Regions from separate parts of the Spirosoma lituiforme genome, predicted to be linked through region 3. Evidence: riboswitches for the same ligand, from Rfam matches in the RefSeq annotation. Region 3 holds a riboswitch; each other region holds the start of a gene.
The links. A riboswitch is a leader RNA that binds a small molecule or an ion and turns the genes downstream of it on or off. The one in region 3 is predicted to bind cobalamin.
Positions count from the first base shown of each region.

Region 1: another riboswitch for cobalamin. It lies ahead of metE (5-methyltetrahydropteroyltriglutamate--homocysteine S-methyltransferase); the one in region 3 lies ahead of ACYU87_RS11910 (cobyrinate a,c-diamide synthase).
Region 2: another riboswitch for cobalamin. It lies ahead of ACYU87_RS14010 (TonB-dependent receptor plug domain-containing protein); the one in region 3 lies ahead of ACYU87_RS11910 (cobyrinate a,c-diamide synthase).

Region 1 covers NZ_BAAHBO010000001.1:900,787-908,212, reverse strand. Annotated here, with positions in the region: gene ACYU87_RS03920 (PAS domain-containing sensor histidine kinase) at 1-356, shown strand, start outside; gene ACYU87_RS03915 (response regulator) at 360-752, shown strand; gene ACYU87_RS03910 (hypothetical protein) at 894-1,247, opposite strand; gene metE (5-methyltetrahydropteroyltriglutamate--homocysteine S-methyltransferase) at 1,316-3,643, opposite strand; cobalamin riboswitch at 3,801-4,030, opposite strand; gene ACYU87_RS03900 (YdeI/OmpD-associated family protein) at 4,114-4,701, opposite strand; gene ACYU87_RS03895 (hypothetical protein) at 4,756-5,874, opposite strand; gene ACYU87_RS03890 (TonB-dependent receptor domain-containing protein) at 6,299-7,426, shown strand, end outside.
Region 2 covers NZ_BAAHBO010000003.1:407,124-414,549, reverse strand. Annotated here, with positions in the region: gene ACYU87_RS14035 (DUF6265 family protein) at 1-43, shown strand, start outside; gene ACYU87_RS14030 (GNAT family N-acetyltransferase) at 124-531, shown strand; gene ACYU87_RS14025 (GMC oxidoreductase) at 569-2,281, opposite strand; gene ACYU87_RS14020 (gluconate 2-dehydrogenase subunit 3 family protein) at 2,387-2,917, opposite strand; gene ACYU87_RS14015 (YncE family protein) at 3,183-4,232, opposite strand; gene ACYU87_RS14010 (TonB-dependent receptor plug domain-containing protein) at 4,229-6,178, opposite strand; cobalamin riboswitch at 6,268-6,477, opposite strand; gene ACYU87_RS14005 (M16 family metallopeptidase) at 6,535-7,426, opposite strand, start outside.
Region 3 covers NZ_BAAHBO010000002.1:844,388-851,813, forward strand. Annotated here, with positions in the region: gene cobN (cobaltochelatase subunit CobN) at 51-4,340, opposite strand; gene ACYU87_RS11910 (cobyrinate a,c-diamide synthase) at 4,333-5,706, opposite strand; cobalamin riboswitch at 5,937-6,176, opposite strand; cobalamin riboswitch at 6,224-6,412, shown strand; gene ACYU87_RS11915 (hypothetical protein) at 6,480-7,175, shown strand; gene ACYU87_RS11920 (TonB-dependent receptor) at 7,186-7,426, shown strand, end outside.

The sequences.
Region 1 (7,426 bases), on a different contig from region 3:
TTAGTGAACATATTGTGGTTCAGTACAATCCAGCTTACCTGGAAAGTGTCTTATTAAATCTGATCAGCAATTGTCTTAAATACAGCCATCCCGATCGGACTCCTGTCATCAGACTGTCGGCTTTTCCGAGCGAAGACGGCATTGTACTGAAAGTAGCGGATAATGGCCAGGGAATTGATCTGAACATGCACGGCCACAAGCTTTTTGGGATGTACAAAACATTTCATGGTAATGCGGATGCTCGTGGTATCGGCTTATTTATCACCAAGAATCAGGTCGAAGCCATGAATGGTCGGATTTCGGTTGAAAGCCAGGTTAATCGGGAAACAACCTTCACCGTAACAATTAAATCATAACCAATGAAAAAACTGAATATTGCCTGCGTAATAGATGATGATAAAATGTATACGCAAATACTGTCAAAGCAATTAAGAGCAATTGACTTTTGCGAGCGTTTATTGATTTTTCACAATGGACTGGACGCATGGAATTATCTCAGGTCTATTATAGCATCACCGGATTTACTGCCAGACGTGATACTGGTCGATCTAAATATGCCCGTGATGGACGGATGGCAATTTCTGGATGAGTTTGTGACTGTTCAGCCCGCTAAGAAAATAAAGATTTATATAGTGAGTTCTTCAATTGATCCGGCAGATCATGCTAGAGCCGCAACGTATAAAGAAGTCTCCCGTTTTTACATCAAGCCCATTACTAAGACAATCTTTGCGGAGATTTTAGCGGCTGCCTGAAATCAGGTAAAACGATACGTCCACCAAACCTAACACTCGTGGTCGGCAAATTGGCCGGCTGGTGGATAGTATACGACCCGTTCAGACCTTCTGCCGAAAGTCATGCCATCGCAACGACTCCCGGCAAAAGGTCTGACCTAGTTAACTGGAAGAAGGGGCATTCAGGTGGGTCGTTTCAATTTCATCAATTAGTTGCCGGACGAACTGCTGCTGGTCAGTCGATAAAGACGCTGCCGATGCACACAGCGAGGCTTTCACCTTCTGCCACTGGCTGGAACCAAGGATAAATAGTTCGGTTGTGAAATCGACCGTTGACGGATTAGTCAGGCTGGTAGACGATGAGCCTGAAGCAACGCGGTTAATGGCAAGGGTGGGGGTCAGGGCCTTCATGAGCTGGGCTGCCAGATCACTGCGAACGTACTGATCCAGCGTGTGCGGAGGTATTCGGCCTTCCGTATCCGCTTTTTTCAAGGTCGTAATCGCTTTGTAATTCATGCTACGGGTGTTGCCTACAAGGAGAAAAACAGTCTTCTGCCGGTTCCCCGGCAGAAGACCGTTGCTAATTACACAGATTCCAGTACAGCCTCACGAACGGTCCGGGCCGCCTGCACCATGTTTTTCAGCGCTTCGGTGGTTTCCGGCCAGCGTCGTGTTTTCAGGCCACAATCGGGATTAACCCATAGATTCCGGGCAGGTAACACGTTCGTGGCTTTCTGAAGCAGATCGACCATTTCGGTTACCGACGGCACCCGTGGGCTATGAATGTCATACACCCCCGGCCCGACTTCATTCGGGTAGGCAAACCGGGCAAACGCGTCCAGCAACTCCATTTGTGATCGGGACGTTTCGATGGTAATTACATCGGCATCCAGATCGGCAATAGCCCCGATGATGTCGTTGAATTCCGCGTAACACATATGGGTATGAATCTGCGTCTGGTCCTGCACACCCGATGCGGCTACCCGAAACGCCATCACGGCCCAGTTCAGATACGTATTCCAGTTTTCCCGACGCAGCGGTAACCCTTCCCGAAGGGCCGGTTCATCAATCTGAATAATACCAATGCCAGCCGCTTCCAGATCCACCACTTCATCGCGAATAGCCAGGGCCAGTTGCAGGCAGGTATCTCTCCGGGGCTGATCATCGCGGACAAAAGACCATTGTAAAATAGTGACAGGGCCCGTAAGCATTCCTTTCACGGGTTTGCTCGTCAGCGACTGGGCAAACTGCGCCCAACGCACGGTCATGGCTTCCGGCCGGTGAACATCACCAAAAATGATGGGTGGTTTCACGCACCGCGACCCGTAACTCTGTACCCAGCCATTTTCGCTGAAGGCAATCCCGTCGAGTAACTCACCGAAATACTCGACCATGTCGTTCCGCTCGAACTCGCCGTGCACCAGCACATCCAGTCCTACTTCTTCCTGCCAGCGAATCGCCTGCTCGGTTTCCGACGTAATAAAGGCTTCGTATTCAGTCAGCGTTTTCTCCCCTTTTTTGAATTTTGCCCGGTTGGCCCGTACCACATCGGTCTGGGGAAATGAACCAATCGTTGTGGTGGGGAAGAGGGGCAGTTTATGCTGGTCACGCTGCAAGGTCTGCCGTTGCGTAAACGTCTGTCCGCGCCGGGCATCCTGCTCACCCAATTGCTGCAGGCGTTGCTGAACGGCTGGTCTATTGACATCGCTCGATTCCCGGCGAGCCTGTATGGCGTTCTGATTACTCGTCAGATAAGCCAGCGCCTGGGAATTGTTCGGGTCCTGGACAAGGGTTGTCAGTGTAGCAACCTCGTCCAGTTTTTGGCGGGCAAACGCCAGCCATTGATTGATTTGCTGGCTTAGTCCTGCCTGCCCGGTTTCAGTCGACAGATCGCAGGGAACGTGTACCAGCGAACAGGAAGGCGAAACAAGGATACGATCGGGACCAATCGCATCGACGGCCTTACGCAGAGTAGCAAGTGATTTATCCAGGTCATTGATCCAGATGTTTCGGCCATCGACCAGGCCCAACGACAGGCGGGTTTTCTGCTGGACGAAATCGGTACTCAGCACATCGGCCAGTTGATTGGGGCAGCGGACCAGATCCAGGTGGATAGCTTCAACGGGTAGGTGAAGAACCGTCGTCAGATTGTCTCCGTAACACTCGAAATACGAGGCCAGTAACAGCTTGAGGTTCGGAAACTGATCGTGGAACTGCCGATAAACCGAGACCAGTATGTTGCGCTGCTGAACCGTCAAATCCAGCGACAGGCAGGGCTCATCGAGCTGAATCCAGTCGGCTCCCTGTGCCTGCAACCGGCTAAGAATCTGTTCATACACGGGCAACAGGCGGTCCAGTAAGTCCAGCTGATCGAAGCCCGTATCTTTTGCTTTCCCCAACAGCAAATACGATACGGGTCCTAACAGGACGGGTTTGGGCACTATACCCAGCGTTTGTTTCGCTTCCTCAAACTCGGTGAAAACCTTCTCGGAAAGCAGTGAGAATGTCTGGTCTGCCGAAAACTCAGGAACGATGTAGTGGTAATTCGTATCGAACCACTTTGTCATTTCCATCGCCTTTAGGTCGAGTCCAGCCTGCTGGTAACCGCGGGCCATCGCAAAATACAGCGGCAGCAGATCCGGGTCTGTGGTGTCGAGGAGGGGCTGAAACCGGTTGGGAATGGCTCCTACCGTCAGGGACATGTCCAGAACCTGGTCATAGAGCGAGAAATCGTTGCAGGGAATCAGCGAAATGCCGGCCTGCTGTTGAGTCAGCCAGTTAGCCTGTCTGAGTTGACGGGCTACCTCCTGAAGCTGTTGGGGGGTAATCGTTTGAGCCCAGCATTGTTCGAGGGCTCGTTTGAGTTCGCGGTGGCTACCGATTCGTGGATAGCCGAGGTTGTGAGCGATCATGTTGTAATTGGAAAAAATGGTTGATCGCGTTCGATGCCGAACTCCATACGCCTACCACATGATCCAGATTTTACACAATACGACAAACAACCCCCAGCCTCGGGGAGAAGCAGGGATGAAGCAGTCAATCGTGATGAAACCCAGTCGCGTGTGGGCGTAATCAGCAAAGCTAAAGGCAAGTCTCCTGGCTTGTGACGGTATTTGCCGTCCTTCTCACCCCATCGTAACCGATACGCCGAAGCGGGCGAACCGGTTGTGGGACAATGGACATCGAGGGCAAACCCTTTTTAATTGTCACTGACAGTAGCAACGTCTGCTCGTGATTCTCACACGATTCCTTTTTCATTTCCTGAAACTCTCAGGAAAACCATTAGCTTGTTTGACGGAAAACAAAGAACGTTGGGACAAAGGAACCGCATTCGGCGCTTAAAAACAAGGAACCGTTCCTTGCCGCGCCCCTAATCGATGACTCATGGCCGTATTTTTTGTCTCAAACCCTGGGCGGCCAATTCGACCAGTTCTCTTATTCGATTCTGTCGGGTCTGCGGCCGTTTTGCCATGACAAGCCGTTGGAGAATGACCCGTTTATCGGACTTGCTCAGGTCGAGGAAATAGCGTTCTGCATTTGGGTTTTCCTGAAAAGCAGCCGCTAAATCCGGAGGAATGACCAGCGCATCGACGTCGTCCAGAATCGTCCAGGAGCCATTCTGTTTGGCAATGTCGATCGCCGTTAAACCGGCCGGGGTCATCAGGCCGTTGTCCATGAGCTGTTTAACTTTCTCCTTGTTGATTTTTGACCAGACGCTCGTCGGTTTCCGTCGGCTGAAAAACTGCCGGTATGTGTGGTCGTCTATGGACTTTGCCAGGCTATCGATCCACCCGAAACAAAGGGCTTCGTCTACGGCTTCGCTCCAGGTCAGGGTGGGGGTGGCTGATTTCTTTTTGTGGTAGACGAGCCAAACCGATTGTTGATCCGCGTGGTGTTCCTGCAACCACGCCCGCCAGTGCGCCCGGTTTGCCGGGCAAAATGTTTCGGTTTCTTTTTCGACGACTTTCATTGGCACAATAGCCCTGTGTTTTACGACTTGTTTCAGTAACAACCATCGGGTGGGTTACGCGCTACTTAATTCAGCCATCAGGGCGAGTAATTGGCTGGCCGTTTGGGCAGACCGGCGGCCCAGTCCGCACGAACAGGCTATATCAACGGCTTGGCCACGGGCGGTTTCGATATTCCTTAAAATCTGGTGATGTTCGGCCAGGGTGCGTTTTTCGTGAACAAAGCCCGCTACGAAGCGCGTATGTCCGGGCAACTGAACAGCGGCCAGGGGGGCATAATATCCTTCATCCGTTGGCGGGGCAACGATTCCTTCGGCCAGTGGATAATGAACATAAACCAGTTGGTGCTGAACCGGCCAGGCCTGAACCAGCCGATTAGAGAACGCCACCATTTTGTCCAGCGTTTTAGGGTGCACCAGTGCTTCGTTATGAAAGTCGCCCAGACAAAGGTGAATGCCAATCTGGGCGCCGGGCGTGATCTTTTTCAGCAGATCCAGAATCGGGCGCAGGGCAAGTCCCATAAGCGGAGTGGGCAGCTTGTAAGCCGCATAAAGTTCGGGAGGTACCTCTATTTGGATGAGCAGGTCATTACCCGCCTGCGCCAGGGCGGCATTCACTTCGCGGGCAATGATGGTGTTGAATGCATAGGTATAGCGCAGCCAGGTAATGGGACTGGCAAACGCAAAACCCATGGCAAAACCGGTGGGTACGCCCATCTGAAACTTTAAGTCGGGAAGGCCATACTGCTCCCGCAGGCGCTGAAATACAGGATAGCTGGAGCGGAAGAAATCATCGTACCCCAACTGAACGTGTTCGGGTAAATCGGCGGGGGAGCGTCTGGGCTTCAGCTTCTGAAAGCTGTCATAATTAATGGCCATCCCGTCATCCGAACTCCGTTTGGGTTGTTTCACAATTTCCCAGTTGTCGGCATCGGCGGTTATCTTTTCGATGGCGTACACGACCCAGGCGATGCGGTTTCCTTTTGGAAATGCAGGCGTTTTCTCGCCAATTTCTCCGTCGGGTAAACAGAATAAAGAAGATCCCAGAGCCTCCAGGGCGCGAGTCATGCATTCTGTCTCGTCGGAGAAGGGCAGGCTGCCTACGAGCAGAGTAGAGCGATGGGGTTGGGGTGTTGCATTAAAAGAGTGATCAGGATGTGTTATAGGCTGGTTCACGATCGTAGGGTTTAGGCGATTCTAACCTAAACAATAGTCCACTGATTTACAAGGAAGAACGACGAGAAAATATAGTTTAGCAGAATTGTACTACTGTATAGGTTCATAGCCCCTGGGGCTGCAGTCTGTGGGGCATGGACTACGAAAATCCACCGCCCCCTGGTTCGTGAGGATACAAACCAAGGTAACCAGACGCCATGAACAAACGTGTAGAAGATGGAACCTGCCATTGTAACGGTTGCATTCACGAATGAATACAACGGAGGATTCGATCAGGAAAAACTTGCGGGAGGGAGTTCAATAATTTCATTCAGGAATCCTAAAACAGGTTCATTTATTTAGAATTAATAAGAATAAATTTTATTGCAGCGAATTCTGTCGTTCATTTGTAATTCTTTAGAATGAATCTATATAATACCCACAAATGAATGCCATTAAAGTACTCTACGTATTCTTTTTCTCATTAAGTACTTTTGTTGTTCAGGCCCAGACAGGGGGCACGATCCGGGGCAGCGTAAAAACCTCGGACGGTAATCCCGCTGAAGCCGTAACGGTTAGCCTGAAAGGCAAAGGGCAAGGAGCCCTGACCAATGCCAAAGGTGATTTCTCAATCAATCATGTTAAGGCCGGGACGTACCAGCTTCAGGTTTCATCTATCGGCCTGAAAACGGTAGAACAAGCGGTTACCACAAACGGGACGGAAACCGTTACGGTGGATGTTACCCTGTCAGAAAGCGCATCGCAATTAACGGAGGTGACCGTAAACGGTAGCCGCACCAATCGATTCGCCCGCTCATCCAGCGACTATGTGTCGAAAATGCCCCTCAAAAACCTGGAGAATCCACAGGTATACAATACCATCGGCAAAGAATTACTGACCGAGCAACTCGTTTTTTCGGTTGATGATGCCATGCGTAACGCACCCGGTGTTCAGAAAATGTGGGAAGCGACCGGCCGGGCTGGTGATGGCGGTAGCTATTATAGTACGCGCGGGTTTATTGTTCAGAGCCAGCTACGGAATGGGCTGGCCGGTAATGTGACAACTGACATCGACGCTGTTAACCTGGAGAAACTGGAAACGATTAAAGGGCCATCGGCAACCCTGTTTGGTAGTGCATTAACGTCTTACGGCGGCCTGGTTAACCGGGTCACCAAGAAACCATACGAAACGTTTGGGGGCGAAGTTACCCTGTCGGCGGGCAGCTACGATCTTCAGCGGGCCAGTCTTGATGTAAACACCCCGCTCAACAAAAGCCGGAATCTGATGCTGCGCGTCAATACGGCGTTCCAGCACGAGGGCACGTTCCAGACGCAGGGGTTCAGCAGTCGGGTCGCGCTGGCTCCCAGCTTGTTGTTCAAGCCGACCGAGCGGTTATCCATTCAGCTTGATGCCGAAATTTACCGGAATGAGAGCGTTGGCAAGCAGCTCTTCTTCTTTTATGTGCCGGGCTATACCCTCGGGGCTACCCGTGCCGATCAGCTGAACGTCGATTACCGCAATTCGTACATGGGCTCCGGCCTGACGCAGCAGTCGCGCAGTACAAACCTGTTC
Region 2 (7,426 bases), on a different contig from region 3:
ATGGGCATTCGCTGACTTGTTTGTCTTCAATCGGGTTCGCTAAGCAGAGGGGTTCGCTTTGTGATGAAGTCGTTTATTTTATTACCGGCGATAGAATTTTGTATGAATTGGCGAATTGAACGTATGCAAATAGAGTATCGTGAAGACCTGAAAAGGCTATACCTAGCGTCGCGTCTTCATGCCTTCACATGGCTGAATGCGTCCAGGTTTTCGCTGGATGATTTTGACTCAGCAACGCTGGGTGAAACTGTATTGGTGGCAGTTGCCGGTGAGAAGCCAGTTGGGTTTATATCGTGGTGGGAACCCGATAACTTCATCCACAATGTATATGTCGATTCGCGCTTTTTACACCAGGGAATTGGTAAAGCACTTTTAAATCAGTGTCTGGCAGAACTAGGGCGGCCGGCTACGCTTAAATGTTTACAGCAAAACACGAACGCATTATCCTTTTATCAGGCACAAGGCTGGTGCATAAAAAATGAAGGCCCATCGGACGACGGGCCTTATTATCTGATGACCTACGATTTCTAGACAGCCTCCCAGTATGAAGAAGCTTTATCCTTGCTCACTAAATACTCTTGCGTTTCATCTCTTTCACGGCAAAATCAGCGGCCCGTGCAGTCAGTGCCATGTACGTTAACGATGGGTTTACGCAGGAGGCCGACGTCATACACGCGCCATCGGTTACGAATACATTTTTGACCGCATGAAGCTGGTTATTGGCGTTCACGACGGATGTTTTCGGATCGCGGCCCATCCGGGCGGTTCCCATTTCGTGAATGGCCATGCCCAAATAAGAGCCCCGGTCGTACCCTTTGACGTTCTTGACACCCGCCGATTCCAGCATTTCTTTGGCATCGTTCATCATGTCAATCCGCATCTTCTTCTCGTTCTCTTTCAGCTCAGCGTCGAATACAGCGAGTGGCATACCCCATTTGTCTTTTTCGTTTTTGTCGAGGTACATCCGGTTCTCGTGGTAGGGTAACGTTTCACCAAAGCCGCCCAGGCCCATAGTCCAGGGACCGGGCTTAGTTAGTTCTTCTTTGTAGTCAGCCCCAAAGCTCATTTCGGCAATGTTGCGCTGCCAGCCCTGCCGACTGCCCCCCCCCTGGTACCCGAACCCACGGATGTAATCGCGTTTGTCGGTACCAATATTCCGGTAACGGGGTACGTAAATGCCGTTGGCCCGGCGGCCGATGTAGTATTTATCCAGATCACCTTCCCATTCGCCCGATGCCCCCGTGCGGAAGTGGTGATCCATCAGGTTATGGCCCAGTTCACCCGAATCGTTGCCAAGGCCATTCGGAAAACGGTTCGACGTTGAATTCAGCAAGACCGACGTAGACCCCAGCGTGCTGCCGCAAACGAAAACGATGTTAGCATAATACTCTTTGCTTTGCATCGTCACGGCGTCGACAATCCGGACGCCCGTTGCCCGTTTCTTGTTTTCATCGTACAGAATTTCGGTAACAACCGAATCCGGCCGGAGCGTTAAACGGCCCGTTTTGGCCGCGGGGGGAAGCGTACAGGATTGCGTGCTGAAATACGCGCCGTAGGGACAACCTAACGAACATTTGTTTCGGTACTGACACGGTGCCCGGCCCACGCCCAGCTGGGCCTGACCCGCTTTGGAGAGGTTAGCTACCCGGCCAATGGTCATGGTACGGCCGGGGAAATTTTTTTCGATCCGTTTCCGGACTTCTTTTTCCACGCAGTACATCTCCATGGGCGGCAAAAACTCGCTGTCGGGTAGCTGAGGCAAGTTCAGCTTTTCGCCTGAAATACCGACGAATTTCTCCACATAGCTATACCAGGGAGCAACGTCTTTGTAGCGGATCGGCCAGTCGACCGCAATGCCATCTTTCTCGTTCGCGCCGAAATCAATATCACTCAGTCGATACGTTTGCCGACCCCACATGATGGATTTTCCGCCCACAATATTGGGTCGGTACCAGTCGAACCGCTTCACTTCTTTGTAAAGCGAATCGGAGTCGTTCATCCAGTAGTTCTGGGTCATCTCGTTATACGGATAATCGCGGGCCAGTTTGGGGTGCGATTCTTTCTGCGCTTCCGTGAGCCGACCGTTGTATTTGGTCTGCCAGGGATCTTTCAGGGCATACTCGTAATCCGTAACGTGTTCGAGTTTGTGCCCTTTTTCGAGCATCAGCACCCGCAACCCTTTCTCGGTCAGTTCTTTCGACGCCCAGCCGCCTGATATGCCTGACCCAATCACGATGGCGTCGTACGTCTGATCTTTTATGGAATCAATATTGAGATACATAATTTTTGAGGAGTAAGAAGTGAGGAATAGGAGTGAGGAGCCATTCGGCGTTATGAAGCATACGCCAGCCTTTCTCACATCGGCTACTCGCTCCGGATTACTAGATTAAATGGCCCAGGTTTTCTGACCGGGTTTGAGGAGCATACAGCCGTTGAACTGACCGGGAACGGGCAGGTATTCTAGGGCTTTGGTAGCCCCGATTTCAGACGTGAAATAGCCGGTAGTCGTTAACTCCTTCATGCGTAGAAAAAACGGCTTGTCTTCGGTCATGATTTGCTTGACCATCTCGTTTTTCTGAGCCGTGTCGAGAGCCGCAAACCCTTTGCTGAACTTGGTCTTACTATCTGCATCGAGCTTGGCCAGGCCAGCGTAAAATTTCTCCTGATCGGGTTTGGGGTAGCAATCGCGCATAACCCGAACAATGAACTTTTCGGCACCAGCCGCTTTAGCACCGGGTGTGGTCGTGGTCGGGATGATGACGTCGGCAACTTCGGCCAAAAGCGCTTCTTGGTCGGGCGAGACGGCTACACTTGGCCCCAGGTTGGTCACGCGACCCATAGCGCCTGCCAGCGTCGGTGCCGATAAAATTCCACCCATCAGCAAGGCCGCTTGTTGTATGGCTTCTCTACGTTTCATAAAAGGATGAATACTGTTTTGGCTGTATAAGGCCTGGGTTGGTAAAATTTCCTCTAATAATATGAAAATAAAGCCACAATGTGAAGGATTAATCCGAGTTTAACCCAAAGTCAACAGGCGCCCCCCGGTTTTGAAACCAGAACGCGCCTGTTGACTTTAGGAATTTAAGTAAGCAACCGTAACTCGGTAATAACCAAGTTATGATTCTGGAACGTAGTTGCCTGTTGCGCCAATCGATCTGATTGTGAAACAGCCTGCCGTCGGTTTATCGGAAATAAAATCCGGAGGGAGCAATTTCCGCTCTCACGGAATCAACCAAGGCCCCGCTCGACTCGTAACGCAGCACGTAACCTGCCTGCTTGTAAGATGGAATTACGCTACCATAAATGCGATTGGTTTGCGGATCAACACCAAGGGAATTGAACGAGCGGGCGATAACCTGACTGCCTGATGCTGTTGTGGCATCGATACCGATCCGGTATGTTCTGCCGCTCAAGGTGTAATAAAACGTCCGCTTGTCGGGGCTGATTGTAACGGAGCCGGGTGCTGCAGCAAACGTCAGTCGCTTGGCAACTGTCCGATCCGAGGGGTTAAACTGAACGAGATCGTTACCGGCCTGTATCCATAGCTTTCCGTTGGCATCCAGTGCAATAGGTTCGGGTGTCGAGCCAAAAGCAATACGTTGCTTTTCTGTATCCGTATTCAGATCAATGATCAACAGCGTCTGGTTACCACTGTAGGCGTTACTTCCCACAAACGCTTCGGTACCGGCAACGACCATTTTTTCGACACCTTTAACAGCCGGAATTTTCTTGACGAGTGTACCTGTGTTCAGATCCACGACAGCAACATAACCGGGATCTTTGTAGAATGCGTTACCGGAGCCGGAAATGTCCCAACAACTGACATAAGCCTTATTCGGGCCTGCCGAAATAACCTGACGTGGATTTTCAATGTCTGGTGTTTTCAGCGTAGTACGTGATTTAAACGTCCCTGTATCAACGATTTCAACCTTATCTTGATTGGGTGCTGTGTTATCAATCAAAATTAATCCTTTACCATTTACTTCCGTATAACCCTCTACTAAACCACTAGGCAAAAAAGATGGGTTAGCTGCCTGCAAAATATTAGTAGCGACCGTATTGCCAGTGCGTGACAAAAAGGAAATTGTCCCGTTGTTATCAGAGAAATTTCCTTCATTTATGATAAGCACGCCCGACTCATAGGGCGTTGGTTCAGGGTCGGAGGTTTTACAGTTCCAGACGCTTAAGGCCAGCAAGCTGAGGGCAAGACCTTTTGTTACTTGGTACTTCATGATTTAGTAGATGGAAAATTGATAATCAAATTAAGCGCCCAGTTCCGCCCGGGCAATGCATTGCGCTTGACACTGAAGGAAAGGGCATCAAATACATTGTTGACCTGCCCCTGTAACCGAACAGGTACCGGACCGATTTTGGTCGTGGTCTCGAGAATAACATTCGTTAGGGCAACACCCTTAAAAAACTGGCTATTGTCGAAGGTGATGTACCGGCGTGAAGTAGCCTGCGTTTGGATGGATAGCCGTGTCTGACCACGTTGCACATAAGCATTGAGCGTTTCGGTATGGATGGGCACGTAGACCAGCTGTTTCCCGATCACATCCGCTGAATACGTGTCATACACCCGCTCCTGCGATGAGCGCGTCAGCGCATAGCCTACCCGTAAACTCGCCCGCCAGCCGTTATGAGCATAAGCCAGGGAAGTAATCAATTCGCCACCCCGAGCCACAACCAGCTGCAAATTCTCGACGTGATAATTGGTCGCCGGATTCCAGTATGTCCAGTTGTCTACCCGGTTGCGATACACCGTTGCTTCGGTCGTCAGTTGGAGGTGTTCGTTGAAAACGAGGCTGGACGCGAGTCCGGCTTCAAGATTAAATCCGCTTTCGGGCAACAGATTGGGATTGCCCAGGTCAGCCCAGTAGCGTTCGTTAAGCGTTGGTACCCGGTAGCTTCGGCTTACGGATCCTTTAGCCGTTAAACCAAAGGCCGGGCGCTGCACAATTCGGAATTCAGCGCCGAGTGATGGCGTGATGGGTGGATTAAATCGGGTAACAAACGCCTGCCGTACATTAGCCGATACCAGCCAGCGTATAGTCTGCAGGCGAAACAGCGCATACAGATCGCCCCGATTTTCGTTAATTAATGTACTTACGTAGCCATCTGTCCGGGTATTGTAATGGGACCACTCACCACCGACGCGAAGGCTCAGCGATCGACTGGCTTTGGCGGGAATCAGCGTAAACTCCCGCTCGACACGGCTGATAAAACGGTCGGTCTGGGTATGGCTGGGCGAAGCAAAATTTCCCTTGGCGTAGTCCAGAACGTCATGAATCCAGCCAAGACGAAGGGTTAACTGGTTGGTTTCGTAGGTCGTTAGGAAGCGTGCCGATTGGGTGCGGGTGCGTTCACGGGCAATGGTATCCTGAGGAGCCAGAACCAGATCGTTGTCCGTTAGCCAGACATTGACGGATACCTGCCGACCACTCTTGTGCATAAAGTACAAATCCTGAACGAGACCCCGTTGCGCGGTCGTTGACTGTTCCAGAAAGTAATTCCGGCGTTCGGTCGATGGGTACGCGTTATTGAACTGGTTTCGATAAGCAAACGTCTTGCCTGATACGTTCCAGGCGTTACCCAGTCCTGCGCTATAGCGGGCGCCCAGTTGAGTCTGGTTGTTCTGAAAGCTAGCCAATTGATGGCCAAATGTTATGCGTATGCCCGGCTGCCAGACAGGGCTGCTTCCCAATAAGATACTGCCGCCCACCGCATCCGAACCCACAACGCTGGCCGACGAACCATATTGAACCGCCAACCGGTCGAAACCCGCTACGGGCAGCGTGGAGAAATCAGTCTGGCCAAGATTAGGCTGGTTGATGTTAATGCCATTCCACAGGACAGCCGTGTGGTTGGCCGACGTTCCCCGAAACGATACCGTCGCCAGTTGGCCGGATCCATAACTCTTAAACGCCAACGGCGTAGTCAATGCCAGCAAGTCCGTTAACGAACCAAAGCGAAATTGTAATAGGGTTGCCGAGTCTATACGCTGAAGTTTCTGGCCCGCCAAAAATCGCTCGGGTGCGATAGCCCGTACGGTTACGGCCGATAAGGACACAACAGCAGCCGACCGCGCCGACGAATCGGATTGCGCGGTGCTTTGATGACCAGCCAGTAAGCCGACCAATAGAGCAATAACCCACCAGCGAAGGGTGCTTTGTTTCAACGGTATACTAAGAATGAGTGCTCGAAAACGTCGGACCAACAAATAGCTGGCCCACAGCACGCGATTGGGGCGTTTCCTCCGAACGCCAGAACAACGGATGATTTACGGCAGGTCTCCTGGCTCGTCTCGTCGGGTCTTACCTTCCCACGCTGAAAATCAGCGCAGTGGTCACGTAGATTGAACCGATTTTTTTAAAGACTTACAGTTGCGGGGACAGCATTGGTTTCGCACCAACTTCCCTTTTAAGCCTTGCAAGCTGCCACGAAGCAGCATGAGGCACCGAAAACTCAAGGACAAAGGTAGGGTATTTTTATTTACCAAGTGGGGCGGACAGGATATCCTGTCCGCCCCACTTATTAAAAACCTTCAGCTTTTATTTCTTTCTCGGTAATGGTACCGTACTTTTTCACATTATCCCGAATCGTTTCGGCTTTGCCGATCAGTACAAACTGGAGTTTATCTTTCGGAAAATATTGGTCGATGATCTGGCGTGTTTTGGCGACTGTCAGCCCGTCGACGTTTTTCTGGAAGTTGTTAATGAAGGATTCATCGAACCCAAGGCTGAACATATCAGTCAGCAAATTGGCCAACTCGCTGGCCGACTCATACCTCGGCGGGAAATCAGCTTTAACGTAGTTTTTGGCCGATGACAGTGTTTTTTCGTCGATACCCGTCCGGTGTAAGCTATCGAGAACCTGAATAGCCATATCGATTGCCTGGGTGGTGGTACTAACTTTGGTGAAGGTCGAAACGGCGAACGTGCCACTTTTACGAAACGTACTGAATCGACTGCTTGCCCCATAGGTCAAACCCGAGTTTACTCGCAGAGCGTCATTCAGCCAGGATGTAAAGCGCCCGCCCAGAATTGTATTGACAACCGTGACGGGAATAAAATCGGGGTTATTCTGTGTAATGCCCTTTCCCCCAATCAGGAACGTAGTTTCGCGGGCGTCGTCTTTGTTAACCAGTAACACTCGGCTTTTCTCGAAAGCAACCGTCGGGTCCGTCAGGGCGGGCGACGTCGCTGGCGCTGTTTTCCAGCTACCGAATAAATCAGTAATTCGCTTTTTCATAGCCGCCGTATTGAAATCACCCACAATGGCAATCGCACCCCGATCGGTAGTAAAGTTCTTCTGATAGAACTGCCGGGCATCATTAGCCGAAACCGCTGAAACCGACGCTGGTGTACCCGTAATGGGATTGGCATACGGATGACCTTCGAAGACAAACTTATTGAAGTAGGAGCCG
Region 3 (7,426 bases):
GCATGGATAGTTCATAGCGCCGTCAACAGGCGGCACGACAACCTGTTTCTCTATTCACTTCGCACTTCCAGCATGGCTTCACTTTGCACATAAACAGCCTGCAAGGCCTGGAGCATGTCGGGCGATGGCTCGGCCCACATGCCCCGCCGGGCCGCTTCCAGAAGCCGCTCGGCAATGGCGTTCAGGGCCCACGGATTGCTGTCGGCAAAGAACTGCTGCATGGCCGGATCAAGGGCGTACGTCTCCCCTACTTTCTCGTACATCCAGTCATCAACAACCTGCGCCGTCGCATCGTAGCCAAACAGGTAGTCGACCGTAGCGGTCAGTTCGAGCCCCCCTTTGTAGCCATGCCGTTTGATACTCTCCAGCCATTTGGGATTGACAACCCGGGAACGAAATACCCGTAGCGTTTCTTCTTTCAAATCACGCACAACGGGCTGAGCCGGGTTCTGCGAGTCACCAAAATAATGCCTGGGCTGCTGCCCCGTCAGACTGCGGATCGTGGCAATCATGCCTCCGTGAAACTGGAGATAATCGTCACTATCGAAAATATCGTGCTCCCGGTTGTCCTGGTTATGCAGGGCCACCTCCACACCCGACAGGCGCTGTTTGAACTCGGTACGGGCATCGGTACCCTGTGCCGTTTTGGAATAAGCATAACCGCCCCAGTTAACGTAGGCCTGAGCGAAGTCGGCGTCACTATGCCAGTTTTTTTCATTGATCAGCGGCAGAATTCCCGCCCCGTAGGTACCCGGAGCAGCGCCGAATATCCGGTAGGATGCCCGTTCTTCGGCTTCGTCGATGGGCATATCCTGCGCCTGAAGCTGGGCCAGATCGGCCAGGTAATGTTTGCGAACAAAGTTCTGCTCCAGGGGTTCGTCCAGAGCAATGACTCGCTGAACGGCCTCATCCAGCAGATCAATCAGATGAGGGAACGCATCCCGAAAAAAGCCGCTGATGCGCGTCGTTACGTCAATTCGGGGTCGGCCGAGTTCGGTAAGCGGAATGACGTCGACGTCAACGACACGCCTGCTTTCGGCCTGCCAGATGGGGCGTACCCCAAGCAGGGCCATCACTTCAGCGGCATCGTCGCCACTGGTGCGCATGGCACTGGTGCCCCAGATGCTGATGCCTACACTCTCGGGGTAGCGACCCGTTTCTTTCCAGTGTCGGTCAAGGACTTCGCGAGCCAGTTGCTGGCCCACTTCCCAGGCGGCCTGCGACGGAAGCGCCCGCGGATCGACGGCGTAAAAATTACGTCCGGTGGGTAAAATATGCGCCATACCCCGGGTCGGTGCGCCACTAGGACCAGCCGGTACGTAACCTCCCGAGAGCCCATGTAACAAGTTGACGATCTCATCGTCCGTACGGGACAGATTCGGCATTAAATGCTGACAAACGTAGGCTAACACCTGCCGAACACCCGCAAACTTTTGTTGAGACGGCGACTCGTTAAACGTTTCGAACAGGATCTGATCGATCTGATTGGCCTTAAATCGGTACTGCTGCGCAACCCGGAGGATATGATTGCTCAATTCGTCGATAGCTTCCAGCGCGTCGGAGCCCGTAACGATCACACGACCGGCCAGTTCGGCAAATCGCTCGGAAAGCCCGGTCAGCCGCTCGCCTTTGGCTGTCTGAAGGGTCGGCCAGTCCAGATCAACCAACCGGGCTATTTCGGCCGGCAAACCGGGCGTGGTTGCATTGGGCAGGCGAGTAAGCGATTGCAGCATATCGATCAGGGCATCGCCCATTGGCATCTCGCCCAGTGTATGCAGACCATTGCGAATCTGGGCCGCACCCAGCTCACAGAGGTACCCATCGATGTCTTCGATCAGGTGGGCCACATCCTTTCCATCCATTTCGGTCAGGCTGACCGGCACGCCTTCGGGTGTCATGTCCTCATCCCAGTCATGTTTATGATCGCCGTGGTCGCGACTGAGCATCGCCGATAGGTCAACGTCGAGGTTAGTCTGTTTGATGAGCGCCCAGATCTGGCGCTGCAACAGCGGTAGCTTCGCCGGGTCCATAGTTTCGACCTGGTAATATTCATCGACCAATTGCGTGAGCTGAGCCAGTTCACCGTAACTATCGGCCGAGGTCATGGGGGGCGTCAGGTGATCGACCACAACGGCATGGGCGCGCCGTTTAGCCTGCGACCCTTCTCCCGGATCGTTGATGATAAAGGGATAAAAAAGCGGCAGATCACCCAGAAAGGCGTCGGGGAAGCAGTTGGCCGATAAGCCAATTCCTTTTCCCGGTAACCACTCCAAGGTTCCGTGTTTGCCTACGTGAACGATGGCATCGGCCTGCCAGTCGTCGCGCAGCCAGCGGTAGAGTGCGTAATAGTGATGCGTGGGCGGCAGGTCAGGCTGGTGGTAAATGGCGTCGGGGTCCATGCCATACCCCCGGGGTGGCTGCAACGCCACAAACGCATGGCCTAAATCGAGCCCCGCCAGGGCAATATGGCTCTCATGGACGTAGGTTTCGCCGGGGGGTGGCCCCCACTGTTTTTCCATCTTCTGTTGAAGCGCGTCGGGCAGTTCGGCAAACCAGCGCCCGTAACGCTCCGTCGGCACCTGACCAGCCGAACGGGTTAGTTGACTGGCCGTGAGGTACGTCTGGTCGTAGGCGCAGCGGTCAATGAGCTCATGAATCAACTCGGTTCCGGTAGCGGGCACGTTTGTCAGGTGATACCCTTCGGCCTGCATGGCCTGCAGCATATTCATCAGCGAGGCTGGCGAATCCAGCCCAACGGCATTGCCAATCTGGGAGGCTTTGGCGTTGGAATTTGTGAAAATGAACGCGACCCGTTTCTGGGCGTTGGGCAACTGACGCAACCGGGAAAACCGGAGCGCCAGCCCCGTTACCCGTTCGATCCGGTCGTCCAGCGGCACGTAGCCTTTGATGGTTCGGGCCTTCTCTTTAAACGAAATCGGTACGGTGATGATCCGGCCATCGAATTCGGGAATGGCTACGTTCATGGCCGTATCCAGCGGATTGAGTCCCCGGCTGGATGATTCCCAGGGACCCCGCGCCATGCCCGGCGTAATGGCCTGAAAAATAGGAACGTTAAGCTGGGATAAGGCCCGTTGTGATCCAGTATCGTCGCCCGCTGGCCGAACGTCCGTCATGGCATACGAAATGGTGTTGATCAGGTTATCGATGGCAATTCCCCCGTGTTCTGCCTGAAAATAGCCAAAAGCGTAAGGCATCTTCGTTGCGGGATCGACGGCTTTGAGCGACGACGTAAAGACGGGTAACGCGTTCAGCCCTTTGTCTTCCAGCGAACGAACCAGTGCATCCACGAAGGCCGTATTCCCACTGATCCAGTGCGAGCGGTAGAACGTAAGGCCAATGGTCGGTAATTCAGGATTGTGCCGCTGTACCCAGTCTGACAGATCGGCCTGTTCGGGCAGATCGGGGTGGTAAATGCCGTGGTCGGGCAACTGAATGGGTGCGTCGGCCCCGAATCCGGTCATCAGCAGGTGATCGGCCAAAAAGCAGAACAACGCCGTCAGATTCTGATAGCCACCCGCCTGCACGTACCCCAGGGTTTCGTGCAGAATGACGGGCGATACGGTTGAAACGGCAGCAAATTCGGGGTTGAGTTCTCCTGTGCCACTGATGACGATCAGATGCTGGCCTTTTTCTTTGGCCCGGCGGACCAGCTCGCTGAAGCCCGGTACACTGCTGGGCCGACCATGAATACGCAGGATAATGATGTGGGCGGCTCCTATTTCCCGGTCGAGTAACTGGGCCATCTGGGCTTCGCTTTTGATGGCCAGTAAGCTGATGCCCGTCGTTTTCGGAAAGTTGTCGGGCAACCCTTCCAGAACGCGGTTCAGGGTGAGCAGATCCGTGTCGGCGTGCGTCAGAAAAACGATGCCTCCCGTGGGTAATGCCGTTTGCCCCAGTTGGGTCGCGGTTTCCGAGCCTTTCCAGGTATAAAACTGAAAGACATATTCCGACAGCTCCGTGGGTGGAGGCAGGTAGCCATCGGCCGCAATCATGCTGTCGATGTAATCGAAGATGGCGATAATCTGCCAGTCGCTGTTGATGGAATGAAACCAGATGGAGTGCCCATCGAACAGCAGCGTAGCGACGTTGGCCAGCGTGCAGGGACCCAGGCAACCGCCCTTGGTCATGTGCACGACATTTCTGATTTTCCGGCGTAACCACTCACTCTTGTACAGCTCTACCGGAACCGCGGCATACCCCCGGTCGGTGCGTCCGCAGCAACAGGCATTGTAGCAATAGGACAGATGCCCCCGTCGCTGAACGAGGTTAATGGCTTTTCCATCAGCCCGGTTAACTCGCTGGCGTTTGATGTCAGTCATGTTGATGCGTCGTTTCGAAATACCGGCCAACCGCGTTAACCCGATTGAGCAATTCATGAATAAACTCCGGCTGATTCCCCCAATAGAGGTGTACATACGAAGCAAACGTATTGTCTACCCGATACACCTTCGTGTCGACGGGTAGGCCTCTGGCATTCGTGATCGTTGCGATGGATTGGGGCGTACTGTGCTCATTCAGCGTTGAGTAATGAAACTCGTGCCCTTTGAGCGTCATACCGTCCCAGTCGATCCGGCGGTACCCCAGCGTCAGGGTCGGCGAAAGCATGGAGGTACTTGTGTCCAGTACACCAGCCATGGGAAACGACGTACCCGTATTTGTCTGGATCGCCTGACCCAGGTACATCAGCCCCCCACATTCAGCGTACGTCAGTCCGCCAGCCTGACAATACGCCCGAATGCTGTCGAGCATGGATGTATTCTGGCTGAGGGTTTCGGCATAAAGCTCTGGATACCCACCCGGTAGGTACAGAAAATCAGTATCGGGAATTGTTCGGTCCTGTAATGGGCTGAAAAACGTAACGGCCCCTAAACGAGCCAGTACATCGATGTTCTGCTGATACGTAAACGCAAACGCGTCATCACGGGCAACGGCTATGCGAAGCGTTGAGGCTGTAGACCCGGAAACAGATTCAGAACCAGACGCCAGCAATGGCGTTTCGATGCGGGTGATGTCCAGCAGCCGGTCAACATCGATCGTCTGTGGAATGGCCGTCGCGATGGCGTCGATAATGGCTTCGTAATCCGTTTCTGCCGAAATATGAAGGCCCAGGTGTCGCGACGGAATGGCAAATGCCGGATTCGGGGGTAAATAGCCCAGTGCTTCAACACCAACATCGGCACAGGCATCGGCCAGGAACCGGTAATGCGATGGCGTACTGACGAAGTTAAATATGGCCCCGACCAGCCTGATCCCTTTGTAGAAATGCTTGAAGCCGTACAGCAATGGCGCAACCGAATAGGCCATTGCTTTGGCGTTGATGATCAGCACGACCGGAATGCCCAGCACGTCGGCAATAGCGGCACTGCTCCCCTGCATTTTGTCGGCCCCATCGAAGAGCCCCATGACCCCCTCCGTCACCGCCACATCGGCCTGACCAGCGTAGCGCCGGTACGATTCCAGCGCGTGTTGTTCGGACGCCATGAATAAATCCAGGTTGATGCTGGGTTTACCGGCGGCCTGGCGGTGGTGCAGCGTATCGATGTAGTCTGGCCCACACTTGAACGGCTGCACGTTCAGCGCCCGGTTTTTCAGGGCTCGCAGAAGCCCAAGGGTCAGCGTGGTTTTGCCGGACCCGCTGGACGGGGCCGCCAGCAGGAAATGAGCGGCATGGGTAGCGATGGCCATTGGCGTTCGGCTTAATGAAGTCAGCTTATTTTTTTGGTCTGGTAGTTTGTCTCCTCGGGTGACTCCAGTGGATTGAGCGTTCCTGGCCGTACTTCACAGGCAAACGAGTAGAGAAGAAGATACAAGTTGTGGCGGGTGCTCTGGCAACCAGAAACACAGACCCATTCCGGCCTTGTATGACTCGGACGGATATACTACGCCAAACTTGACCATGCTTCAACCCGCGAAAGCATTGTCAGCAAAAAAAGGCAGGTCTCCTGACTTGTAACATTGCTGCCGTCCTTCCCAGGTCGTCGTCGTGGTAAACCCGACAACGAATCCAGTGGACATGCGGATCGATTCCTCCGCGTTGGCGGATCGACCGGGCAGCAACTTTGGGCGTTACTCACAGTTGCGCGACAGTTCGTGATTTATACACACGATTCCCTATTAATCACGCCGGGGCGTGAGCCTTTTTCTGTTGGAGAAATAAACGGTAAAAACGTACCAACACACAAACATACGATAAAACCCAGTACTTTTGCGGCCGTCAATTGGTGCACATCGGTCATCGATGTGCTTAAAAGGGAATCCGGTGCAAATCCGGAGCAGTACCCGCTGCTGTAAGTTCATAGAAGGGTTTTGACATCCGTGCCACTGTTTCACTGAAATGGGAAGGCGTCAGAACAGAACGAGCCAGAAGACCTGCCTATTGATCACTTATTCGGTTTGCTTTCGGGAATAAAAGCAACGGGAAGTTCTGCAGTCGCAACCCAGGCGACTCCGCTTTTCGTGTGCATTTCCGTCAGCGAACCTATCAACAGGTTCAATCCGACTGCGAAAACGGCATGATCAATCCACTTCTACTGGACTCTTTACTACTGGGTGTTCAACACTCGTTCGAACCTGACCACATGGCGGCCGTTTCGGTGCTGGCGTCGGAGAAAAACAAAACCTACCGGCAGCAGCTAGGGCACGTCATCTGGCGATCATCACACTGGGCATTAGGGCATTCCTTTACCTTGATCCTGTTCGCCTGTTTCATTCTGCTCCTGAAATCAGCCTTGTCGCTCAACATTGCCGAACAGGTCGAATTCGCCGTTGGCCCGCTGATGATCTGGCTGGGTGTGGTAGCCATTCGTCGCAATTTCACGAAACCCGCCAGTCATTCCCACGCTGGCCAGCCGGCAACGGTGAGTCGTTCGTTTTGGGTTGGTATGGTTCACGGACTGGCGGGAACCGGTGGTGCCTGCACCGTTGCCCTTACGCTGGCGGCCCGCGATGCGCAGACGGCCGTTGGCATCATCATCCTGCAAAGTCTGGGCATCATTGTCGCCATGACGATTTACGGCTGTTTTCTTGCTTTTTCGCTGAATAAGGTAGTTGCCCGGTGGCAGGCTACCCTAAAGCTAATCAATTACCTGGTGGGCGCTTTTTCCATCGCCATCGGTCTGTATACGCTCGTCGAAAGTTTTCAATTTTACTTATAACCCCCGTTCTGTGAACACATTTTTTTACCCAGCTCCCCGGCTGCGCAACCTGTTATCGGTTACCCTTTGCACAAGTTTATTCAGTTACGCGACAGGGGCCTACGCGCAGGTAACAACGGCCGATTCGATTCGGGAGCACTCCCTCGACCCCGTTGTCGTCACGGCGACCCGGTCCGAAGTACAACGCGACAAAATTCCTCAACAAATCAACATCATCACCCGACGGGATATTGAGCAAACTCAAGCCTTCG